DNA from 3 places in the Kocuria salina genome. Region 1 is predicted to be linked to each of the others. Evidence: riboswitches for the same ligand, from Rfam matches in the RefSeq annotation. Region 1 holds a riboswitch; each other region holds the start of a gene.
The links. A riboswitch is a leader RNA that binds a small molecule or an ion and turns the genes downstream of it on or off. The one in region 1 is predicted to bind thiamine pyrophosphate.
Positions count from the first base shown of each region.

Region 2: it holds a riboswitch for thiamine pyrophosphate, as region 1 does, so the genes downstream of both, thiM (hydroxyethylthiazole kinase) here and E7Z53_RS06425 (ECF transporter S component) in region 1, are expected to answer to the same signal.
Region 3: it holds a riboswitch for thiamine pyrophosphate, as region 1 does, so the genes downstream of both, E7Z53_RS03690 (FAD-dependent oxidoreductase) here and E7Z53_RS06425 (ECF transporter S component) in region 1, are expected to answer to the same signal.

Region 1 is NZ_SSSF01000002.1:492,250-495,508, reverse strand. It holds gene E7Z53_RS06430 (ABC transporter ATP-binding protein) at 1-1,316, opposite strand, end outside; gene E7Z53_RS06425 (ECF transporter S component) at 1,313-1,933, opposite strand; TPP riboswitch at 2,024-2,143, opposite strand; gene E7Z53_RS06420 (DUF4235 domain-containing protein) at 2,281-2,559, opposite strand; gene mnhG (monovalent cation/H(+) antiporter subunit G) at 2,620-3,087, opposite strand; gene E7Z53_RS06410 (monovalent cation/H+ antiporter complex subunit F) at 3,084-3,259, opposite strand, start outside.
Region 2 is NZ_SSSF01000003.1:110,816-114,074, forward strand. It holds gene E7Z53_RS07255 (bifunctional hydroxymethylpyrimidine kinase/phosphomethylpyrimidine kinase) at 1-553, opposite strand, end outside; gene thiE (thiamine phosphate synthase) at 550-1,233, opposite strand; gene thiM (hydroxyethylthiazole kinase) at 1,230-2,054, opposite strand; TPP riboswitch at 2,097-2,190, opposite strand; gene E7Z53_RS07270 (nuclear transport factor 2 family protein) at 2,240-2,974, opposite strand; gene E7Z53_RS07275 (Rne/Rng family ribonuclease) at 3,168-3,259, opposite strand, start outside.
Region 3 is NZ_SSSF01000001.1:790,160-793,418, reverse strand. It holds gene E7Z53_RS03700 (thiazole synthase) at 1-303, opposite strand, end outside; gene thiS (sulfur carrier protein ThiS) at 305-544, opposite strand; gene E7Z53_RS03690 (FAD-dependent oxidoreductase) at 541-1,896, opposite strand; TPP riboswitch at 1,892-1,995, opposite strand; gene thiE (thiamine phosphate synthase) at 2,011-2,730, shown strand; gene E7Z53_RS03680 (hypothetical protein) at 2,829-3,259, shown strand, end outside.

The DNA.
Region 1 (3,259 bases):
GCCAGCCGGGGGCCCAGTTCGAGCTCGGCCCGCACGGTGGCGCGCAGGAACTGGTGCTCGGGCTCCTGGAAGACCGTCCCCACGCGGGCCACGAGCTCCCGGCCGCTCCACTCGAGCGGGTCGGGGCCCGCGCCTCGGTCGAGGACCGGGTGGGCCCGCACGGTGCCGCGCACGGGGGCGAGCAGACCCGCCAGCGTCAGCGCGAGCGTGGACTTGCCGGCGCCGTTGGGCCCGGTCAGCGCGAGCGCGCGGCCGCGGCGCAGGGTCAGCTCCACGCCGGCCACCGCCGTGGGGAGGTCCCGGCCCGCGGCGGCGTCGTCCAGCGGGCGGCCGCGCCGCCGCGCCCGCCGCCGGGCGCGCAGCTGCCGCGCCGACGGCTGGCTGCGCGAGACGCCCAGACCGGTGGCGCTCAGCAGCGGTGCGCCGTCCGCCCCGGAGCCGGCGGCCCGGGTTCCGGCGGGACCCCCGGCGGAACCGGCACCGGAGCCTGCACCGGGACCCGCGGCGGGGCGAGCGGGCGCACGCGTGGCAGGCACCCGGCCGGGCACCCACACCCCCGCGCCGCTGAGCTCGTCGGCCGCGGCGCCGAGCACCCGGCCCGGCGCGCCGTCGTGGGTGATGCTCCCGTCCCGGCCGAGCACGACGACGCGGTCCACGACCTCGGCCCACACGGCGACACGGTGCTCCACGACCACGAGCGTGGCGCCGCTGCGGTCGAGGCAGGACACCACCGCGTCGCGGACCTGCCGCACGCCGGCGGGGTCCAAATTGGCGGTCGGCTCGTCGAGCAGCAGCAGCCCGGGGCTCATGGCCACGGCGCCCGCGAGCGCCAGACGCTGCTTCTGCCCGCCGGACAGGGCCGCGGTGGAGTGGTCGAGGGGGAGGTCCAGCCCCACGTCCTCGAGCGCCGCGCGCACCCGCGGCCAGATCTGCTCCCGGGGCACCGCGAGGTTCTCGAGGCCGAAGGCGGTGTCGTCCCCGATCCGGGACAGCACCACCTGGGACTCGGGGTCCTGCTGCACGAGACCGGCGCGGCCGCGCGCCTGCTCCGGCGGCATGCCGTCGAGCAGCAGCTCGCCGGAGGCGGACTGCCCGTCGTCGTCGTGGAGGACTCCCGCCAGGGCGTGCAGGAGGGTGGACTTGCCCGCCCCGCTGGGTCCCAGCAGGAGCACGCGCTCCCCCGGCTCCACCACGAGGTCGAGGCCGCGCAGCGCCGCCGCGTCCCGCCCGGGGTGGTGCCAGCCGAAGCCGCGGGCCTCGACCCGCGCCCCGCGGCCGGCGGGCACCACGGGGCCCTGGGTCGTGAAAGCCGTCATCGCCGCACGGCCCGCCCCGACGCGAGGCCCTGCAGCACGCCGGTGGCCGCGAGGGCCCGCACCACGGCCTGCATCAGCAGGCCCGCGAGCACCGCCCCGGAGACGGCCGCCAGGACCACGTAGACCACCTGGTGGCTCAGCGCCCACTCGTAGTTGTAGACGATGTTCTCGTGGACGCCGAGGAAGATCCCGCTCACGGCGCCCGCCACGGCCGCCGCGAGGGCGTCGAACCGGCGGTACCGGAAGGCGGCGAAGGCCAGTTCCGCGCCGATGCCCTGGACGAGACCGGAGAGCACGACCAGCAGGCCGAAGTGGGTGCCCAGGAAGCTCTCGATCACGGCGGCGAGCAGCTCGCAGAACAGCGCGGCGCCGGGCTTGCGGATGATCAGCCCGCCGAGCACGCCGGCCACGAGCCAGCCGCCGGCGATCAGCCCCACGGCGGGCGGGTAGGCGACCGCGGCCGTGCCGACCACGGGGTAGAGCAGGTTCGACCACGCCCAGAAGACGACCGCGCACACGGCGGCGAGGACGGCGGCCACGACGATGTCGACGACGCGCCAGGACGACGCGCGGGACGTGCCGGGGCGGCGGGCGGGGCGGTGGGTGGTGGTGTTCACGGTGGATTCCTCCTGGGCTCAGCGAGCCGTCGGTGCCAGGAGGGGACGGGGTTCCGCGGGCCGCGCCGGTGGCGCGTTCCCGGGGAAGCACCCCTGAGATGCTCGACTCCCTTCGCCGGTGCTAACCGGAGCAGGTTCGAGGGTCTGCGGCGATCCGCACTCTCAGCGCCGCGCCGGTCTCACCGGCGGGGCGCTCCCCTGTCGTTCAGTGGCACCGAGTGTACCCCTCCCCCGCCCGCCCCGTGCACTGCCGGCGCACGGCCGGTGAACGACGCAGGGGCCCGTCCGGCCGGACACCGGTGCGGTGTCCGGCCGGACGGGCCCCTGAGCGAGGTGCTCGCCGGGCCTCAGACCTCGGCCTGGCTCGAGGCCTTGGGGTTCGTCCGCGGCCTGTTCTCCATCTTCGCGATCTGGCGGGAGATGCCGACCTTGATGACGGTGCCCACGAGACCGGTGACGAGCGACCAGATGATGATGCCCGTCCAGGCCTCGTCCGGGTCCGGGTTCTTGGCGGGGGGCGCGTCGCCGGTGATGCGCGTCCACGCCGCGCCGAGCACCTTGTGCGAGAGCGCCACGCCGCCGAGCGAGAGGCCGGTGCCCACGAGTTCGAGGACCTTGGTGTTCATGGAGTGCTGCTCCTTGTCGTCCGAGGGGGACGCGGGTGCGCCCTGTCGATCCTGCCCAGCCTAACGCGTCCCCGGCGATCCGTCAGTCTGCTGTCCGTCCGCCCGCCGGCCGTCCGGGCTCGGCACCGGCGGTCCCGCGGCGACGCCCTCCGCGGAGCCCTCCGCCCCGCCCTCCGCGGCGCGGTTGAGGACCTTCTGCAGGTCGTCCTGGGTCAGCGTGGTCCGGTTCAGGTGCTTGGTGCGGTACGTCGAGCGTCCCACCATGTGCGCCGAGACGGGCACGGTGAGCAGCTGGAAGATCCAGCCGAGGGCGATGAGCGGGATCATGACGGGTTCGCGGTTCTCGAGGGCGACTGCCGTGAGCATGAGGAGCAGCCCGAAGACCTGGGGCTTGGTGCCGGCGTGCATGCGCGTCAGGAGGTCCGGGAAGCGGACCAGGCCGATCCCTGCGGCGAGGGACATGAGCGCGCCGACCACGAGGCACACGGCCGCGGCGGCGTCCAGGACAGTGTCCAGCACGGCGCTCACCGCCCGTGCTCGGCGGTCTGGGTGGCGAAGCGCGCCACCGTCACGGAGCCGATGAACCCGACCAGCGAGACGATCACCATGAGGATCAGGTTGTTGAGGTGGCCGTGGTAGGCCATGTCCACGGCGAGGGCGGCCGCGACGATGGCCAGCAGCACGTCCGTGGCCACCACGC
Region 2 (3,259 bases), on a different contig from region 1:
GGTCCCCCGTGAGGTGCCCGCCCTTGACGAGCACCAGGGTGCCGTGGGCGCGGGCCACACGGTGGCCCTGCGCGAGGGCCTCGTCCCACGACGACGCCGTGTCCTCCCCGGCGAGCACGGCGAGCTCCTGCAGGTTCGGGGTGATCAGGTCGGCGAGGCCGAGCATCGCGCGCAGGGCGTCCTCGGCCTCGCGCTCCAGCAGGCGGCCCCCGGAGGTCGCGACCATGACGGGGTCCAGGACCACGACCGGCGGCCGGTGGGTCCCGAGCCACCGGGTGACGGCCTCGATGACCGGCACGGACCCGAGCATCCCGATCTTGACGGCGTCGATCTCGACGTCCTCGGCGACCGCGTCCAGCTGTGCCGAGAGGAACTCGACCGGCGGGACGTGGATGTCGCGCACGCCCACGGTGTTCTGCACGACGACGGCGGTGACGGCGCTCATCCCGTAGCCGCCCATCGCGGCGATCGACTTGAGGTCCGCGTGCTGGCCGGCCCCGCCCGTGGGGTCGGTGCCGGCGATGGCCAGGACGCGGGGCACGCGGGCGGTCACGGGGCCACCTCCCCGGCGGGCACGGCGGCGAAGGCCCGCAGGTAGCGGGCGGCCGCGGCGGCGGGGTCCGGGTCGGCGCAGATCCCGGAGACCACGGCCAGCCCCGCGGCGCCGGCGGCGCGCAGGCCGGGGGCGTCCTCGACCCGCACCCCGCCGATGGCCAGGCAGGGCAGGGCCGTGCGGGCCGCGGCGCGGGCGAAGCCCTCGACGCCCAGCGGCTCGGGGTGGTCGGGCTTGGTGCGGGTCGCCCGCACCGCCCCGACGCCCAGGTAGTCGACCGTCCCGGCCGGCAGCGCGGCGGCGGCATCGAGCTCCTCCGCCGTGGCGGCGCTGAGGCCGAGCACGGCCTGCGGGCCGCAGATCTCCCGGGCGAGCGCCACGGGCAGGTCCGACTGGCCCACGTGCACGCCGGCCACGGGGGCGCCGGCCGCGCGGGCGGCGAGGTACACGTCGGCGCGGTCGTCCACGAGCACGGGCACCTCCCGGCCCACGCGCTCGGCCACGGCCGTCAGCAGGGCGACGAGCTCGCGGACCGGGGCGTCCTTCTCCCGCACCTGGACCATGGTGGCTCCCCCGCGCACGGCGGCGGCCACGACGTCCGGGACCGTCCGGGGGGCGCTCAGGGCGGTGTCCGTCACCAGGTGCAGGGCCAGGGCCGCGGGGTCGAGGCGCGGGCTCACCGGGCGACCTCCTCGCGCACGAGCTCCGCCCGGGCGGCGATCCCCTCCGGGGTGACGGCGTGCAGCCGGTCCAGCAGCGCCACGGCGAAGGAGCCGGGCCCGGCGGAGTCGGCGGCCGCGTCCTCGGCCGCCAGGGTGTACACCGTGGTGGCGGCCACCGCCGCGGCGGCCGGGTCCGTGCGCACGGCGGTGAACGCCGCCATGAGGGCGCCCAGGGCGCACCCGCCGCCGGTGATGCGGGTCAGCAGGGGCGTGCCGTGCGGCACCCGGACCACCGTGCCGTCCGGGGAGCGCACGAGGTCCACGGGCCCGGACACGGCCACCGCCGAGCCGGCCCGCTCGGCGAGCGCGGCGGCGGCGTCCCGGGCCGCGTCGACGCCGTGGGTCGCGTCCGTGCCGCGGCCGCCGGCGCCGCCGGCGAGGGCGATGACCTCGGAGGCGTTGCCGCGCACGATCGCCGGCTCGAACCCGAGCAGGTCGCGGGCCAGCGCCGTGCGCACGGGCAGGGCGCCCACCGCCACCGGGTCCAGGACCCAGGCCCGGCCCGCGCGGCGCCGGGCCCCGACGGCCTCGTAGGCGGCGCCGCGCTGCTCGGCGGTGGGCGTGCCGGTGTTGACGAGGAGGCCGTCGGCGAGCTCCGCGAAGACCCCGCCCTCGCCCTGGATGTCGGTCATCGCCGGGGACGCGCCCACGGCGAGCAGCACGTTGGCGGTGAAGTTGGTGACCACGGCGTTGGTGATGCACTGCACCAGCGGCGCCGCGGCGCGCAGGTCCGCCAGGGCCGCGGCGGCGTCCTCGGCGAGCGCGGGGTCCGGCGGCACCGGCCTCCCGGGTCCTGGTGTGCGGTCGGACGGGGGTACGGCATCGCGCATCTGCGACATCCCTTCGCTAGTACTGGCTAGATCAGGTTCGACGGGTGTGTTCTCAGCCGCTCGTGCGGCACCCCGTGTCTGGTGTCCTGCCAGTCTAGTCGTCGTGCGGGAGTCGGCACGGACCCCGCACGGGATCAGAACATGCCGTTGGCGTGCGCCATCCGCTCGGGCACCGGCTGCGCGACGCCCCAGTGCTCCACGATCCGGCCGTCGTCGAGGCGCCAGAGGTCGTAGCAGGCGACCGTTCCGGTGGATCCTCCGTCGCGGCTCCCTCCGGGAACGGCCTCCGCGACGGTCAGCACGAAGTTCCCCTCGCCGACCACGCGGCGCAGCCGCTGGTACGCGGGCTGCGGGCCGTCCGGCGTGCCGCCGGTGTGCTCGGTGCAGCCCCGGGGGCTCATGTGGTCCTGGACGGCGTGGCGGTCGCCCCCGACGAGGGCGGCCTCGACCCACTCGGCGGCGATGCGCTTGTTGTCCTGCGTCCGCTCGTGGTCCGTGACCGCGACGGGACCGTCGAGCTGGGGGCGGGCGCCGTCGGGGCCCGTGCGCAGGGGCTCGAGGACGTCCCAGTGCTCGGCGATCCGTCCGTCCTCCACCCGGAAGACGTCGAAGCCGACCAGCGGCTCCGGACCGAGCCCTTCGTACACCGAGTGGACGGCCACCGTCCCGTGGTCGTCGAGCATCCGGACCATGTCCACGCGGAAGTCGTCGGGCATGCTCTGCACGAACTGCCTGAGACCCTCGCGCCCGTCCGGCGCGAGCGGCGAGTGCTGGACGAAGTCCTCCGTGTAGTGACGGTCCACGGCCGACGGATCCCGGTGGACGAACAGTTCCGTGCCGGTGGTGCGGATGGTGTCTGCACTGGTCATGGCGATGCTCCCTGGAACGGGCGGCCGCTCTCCCGGCGGACGGGACGGCGGCCCCGGGTGTGCTGTGGTGCGCACCACGGTACGCCGCCGCGCGGAGGGCGGGCAGGCCGGGGCGGTCCGTGACGGTCCGCGACGACGGAGGACCCCGACCGTGCCGGTCGGGGTCCTCCGTGGTGCTGCTCGGCGGGGCGGGTCAGCCCCGGTCGGCGGGCCGGCCGCTGGTGAGGTCCTCGGCCTTGACGCCGACGCCGACGACGGTCGGCGCCCGGCGGGAGGACTCCTCCG
Region 3 (3,259 bases), on a different contig from region 1:
CTTGACCCAGTCGGTCTCGAGGGCCTCCCGGCCGAGCTCGGCGGTCAGCAGCGCGTCCCGGGCGGTGTAGCACCCGGCGGTGTTGGGCAGGATCCGGATGTCGTTGCGCTCGAGCAGCGCGAAGAGGGAGTCGCCCTGGCCGGGGGCGTAGCGGCGCAGGGCCACGGTGGTCAGCTCGGTGCCGGAGGCCAGCAGCGCCTGTTCCAGGGTGTGCAGCGAGCTCAGGCCGCCGGTGCCCATGATCAGCCGGGAGCTCAGCTCGATGCCGTCGAGCACGAGGGGGTCGGGGTGCGGGGCGGTCACGTCAGCCTCCCTGGACGGCGGTGATGATCTCGATGGACTGGCCCTCCGCCACGGGGGTCCGCCGCCAGCGGCTGCGGGGCACGACCGCGGCGTCCACGGCCACGGCCACGCCGAGGCGCCCGCCGTCCAGCGGGGCGCCGTCGGGGCCCAGGGGGCGGCCGACGGTCTCGGCGACGAGGTCGACGACGGTCGCCTCCGCCGCCACTTGGCGCGGGCGGCCGTTGAGGGTGATGGCGGTCATCGGGTGCTCCTGCTCCGGGGCCCGGGCCCGGCGGCGGCCGGCGCGGGATCCCCTGGACGGGCCTCGACGGGGCGGTCGAAGCGGTGCGGGTCGGTGGTGGCGAGGTGCTCGGCGTCGGCGGCCGGATCGGCTCCGGTCCCGCCGGCCACCAGCTGCGCGGCGAGCCGGGCGGCCAGCGGGGCGAGCAGGACGCCGTGGCGGAAGTAGCCGGTGGAGACCACGAGCCCCGGCACCGGCGAGCCGTCCGGGTCGCGGACCCGGCCGAGGTAGGGGATGTCGTCCGGGGTGCCGGGCCGGGCGCGGGCCAGCACCTCGACCAGCTCGAGGTCGGCGATGCCGGGCACGAGCGCCTGGGCGTCGCGCAGCAGCCGGAACACGCCGCCGGCGCTGGGACCGGTCAGGTCGTCCTCGCGGGAGGTCGCCCCGATCACCACGGTCCCGTCGGCGCGGGGCACCAGGTAGACGGGCACCCCGTGCACCAGACCGCGGACGGTGCGCCCGAGCAGCTCCGGCGCCCCGGCGGGGACCCGGGCGCGCAGGATGTCCCCGTGCACCGGCCGCAGCGGCGGGTGCCAGTCCTCCGGCAGCCCGTCGAGCTCGCCGAGCCCGGCGCCGGGAGCGAGGACCGTCCAGGTCGCGGAGACCATCCCGCCGCCGGCCAGGCGGACGCCGGTCGCCGCTCCCTCGGCGTTGCGGCGCAGCCCCGTGGCGAGGTCGTGGACGAGGCGGGCCGGTCCGCCGTCGCGCGCGGCCGGGAGCCCGGCGGGCTCCGGGAGGTCGGGGAGCTCCGGGGCGACGAGGGCCGCGAGCAGCCCGGCCACGAGGCGGCGCGGGTCCACCTGGTGGTCGTCGGGGATCCGGAACGCGGCGGACAGCCGCGGGCTCAGGGCCGGCTCGAGGGTGCGGGCGGCGCGCAGGGTCAGCGCCTCCACCGTCATGCCGTGGCGGCCCTGCAGCGCGCGGAGGTCCGTCAGGGCCTGCCGGTCGGCGGCGTCCACGCCGCACACGAGGGTCTCGGTGGCCCGGTGGCCCACCGTCCCGCCGGCGGCCTGCTCGAGGGCGGCCACGAACGCCGGGTACTCGGCGGCCGAGGCGGTCATGAGGGGGTACAGGGGCTCCTGCTGGTACTGGACCTCGCTCACCGGGGCGAGCATCCCGGCCGCGGCGCGGCTGGCGCCGGAGCCCGGCTCGGGGTCCACCACGACCACCGAGCGGCCGCGGCGGCGCAGCTCCCAGGCGGTGGCCAGGCCGATCACCCCGGCGCCGACGACGGCGACGTCGGCGCGGACGTGCTCGGGCCGGTCGACCAGCGGGTGGGGCGCGGTCGTGGGGGCGGGGTGCGCGGCAGTCACAGGGAACGTCCTTTCCTCCGGCGGCATGACCCGCATCAGGTGTGGCGGTCGGCGCTGGACGCCCTCTCAGCCCCCGGTGGGGCTCCCGCAGAACCGCTGACCTATCATCAGCGTGTGACCCAGCCTACCCGTGACGCCTCCGCCCCCGCCGAGTCCTCCCTGCGAGAGACCCGGACGGCCAGACTCCTCGCCGCCCGGCTGTACGTGTGCACGGACGCCCGCCGGGACCGGGGCGACCTCGAGGACTTCCTGCACGCCGTCTGTGCCGGCGGCGCTGACGTCGTCCAGTTGCGGGACAAGAGCATCGACGCGGACGAGGAGATCGCCGCGCTGGAGCTGCTGGGCCGGGTGGCCGCCGAGTACGACACCCTGTTCGCGGTCAACGACCGCGCCGACATCGCCGCGCTCGTGGGCGCCGACGTCTTCCACGTGGGCCAGCACGACCTCAGCCCCGCCCAGGCCCGGCGGCTCCTGGGCCCCGACGTGCTGATCGGGCGCTCCACCCACGACCTCGGACAGGCCACGGCGGCGCTGGAGGATTCGGACGTCGACTACTTCTGCACCGGCCCCGTCTGGGCCACGCCCACCAAGCCGGGGCGCCCGGCCACCGGGCTGGAGTTCGTCCGCGCGGTCGCCGAGCTGACGGAGGCCCGGCTGGACGCGGACCCGGAGGTCCTGCCCGTGCCGTGGTTCGCCATCGGCGGCATCGACGAGACGCGGCTCCCGCAGGTGCTGGAGGCCGGGGCGCGCGGCGTCGTCGTCGTCCGCGCCGTCACCGAGGCCCCCGATCCCCGCACCGCCGCCGGGCAGCTGCGCGGTCTGCTCCCCGCCTGAGCCCGGGGCGGCCCCCCGCCCGCCTCACCGTCGGCTCCCCGCCGCCGTCCAGCACGTTCTGAGAGCATGGACGCAGGACGACGACGGAGAGGTGGCCCATGGACCCCGAGCTCGACCCCCAGGTGCGGCACGCGGTGGAGCGCCCCGCGGAGACCGCCCGCGGCCCGGAGGACGCGCAGCTGCGCGTCCGGCTGGCCGGTGAGCCCGCCCGCCGCGCCCTCGGCACGCACTGGGAGCAGGGCCTCCCGGAGGACGCCGCCCCGAGCGACGACCGGCTCGCCGCCGCCGTGCTGCTCGCCACCCTCTTCGGCGACACCTTCTGGCTGGAGCGCGCCGCCCGGCTGCCCAGCGACGTGCCGGGGTGCCCGTCCGCGCCGCCGAGCGGGCTGCTGGAGCTGACCCGGGTGCCGGGCGCCCGGGCGGCCCTGGCTGCCGTGCTCGAGCGCCCGCTGCTGACCGGGCTCCTGGAGTGGGGCACCAACCCCCTGCCGGAGCAGCCCCCGCTGGCCGTGGCCCGGGCCGCCCGGGA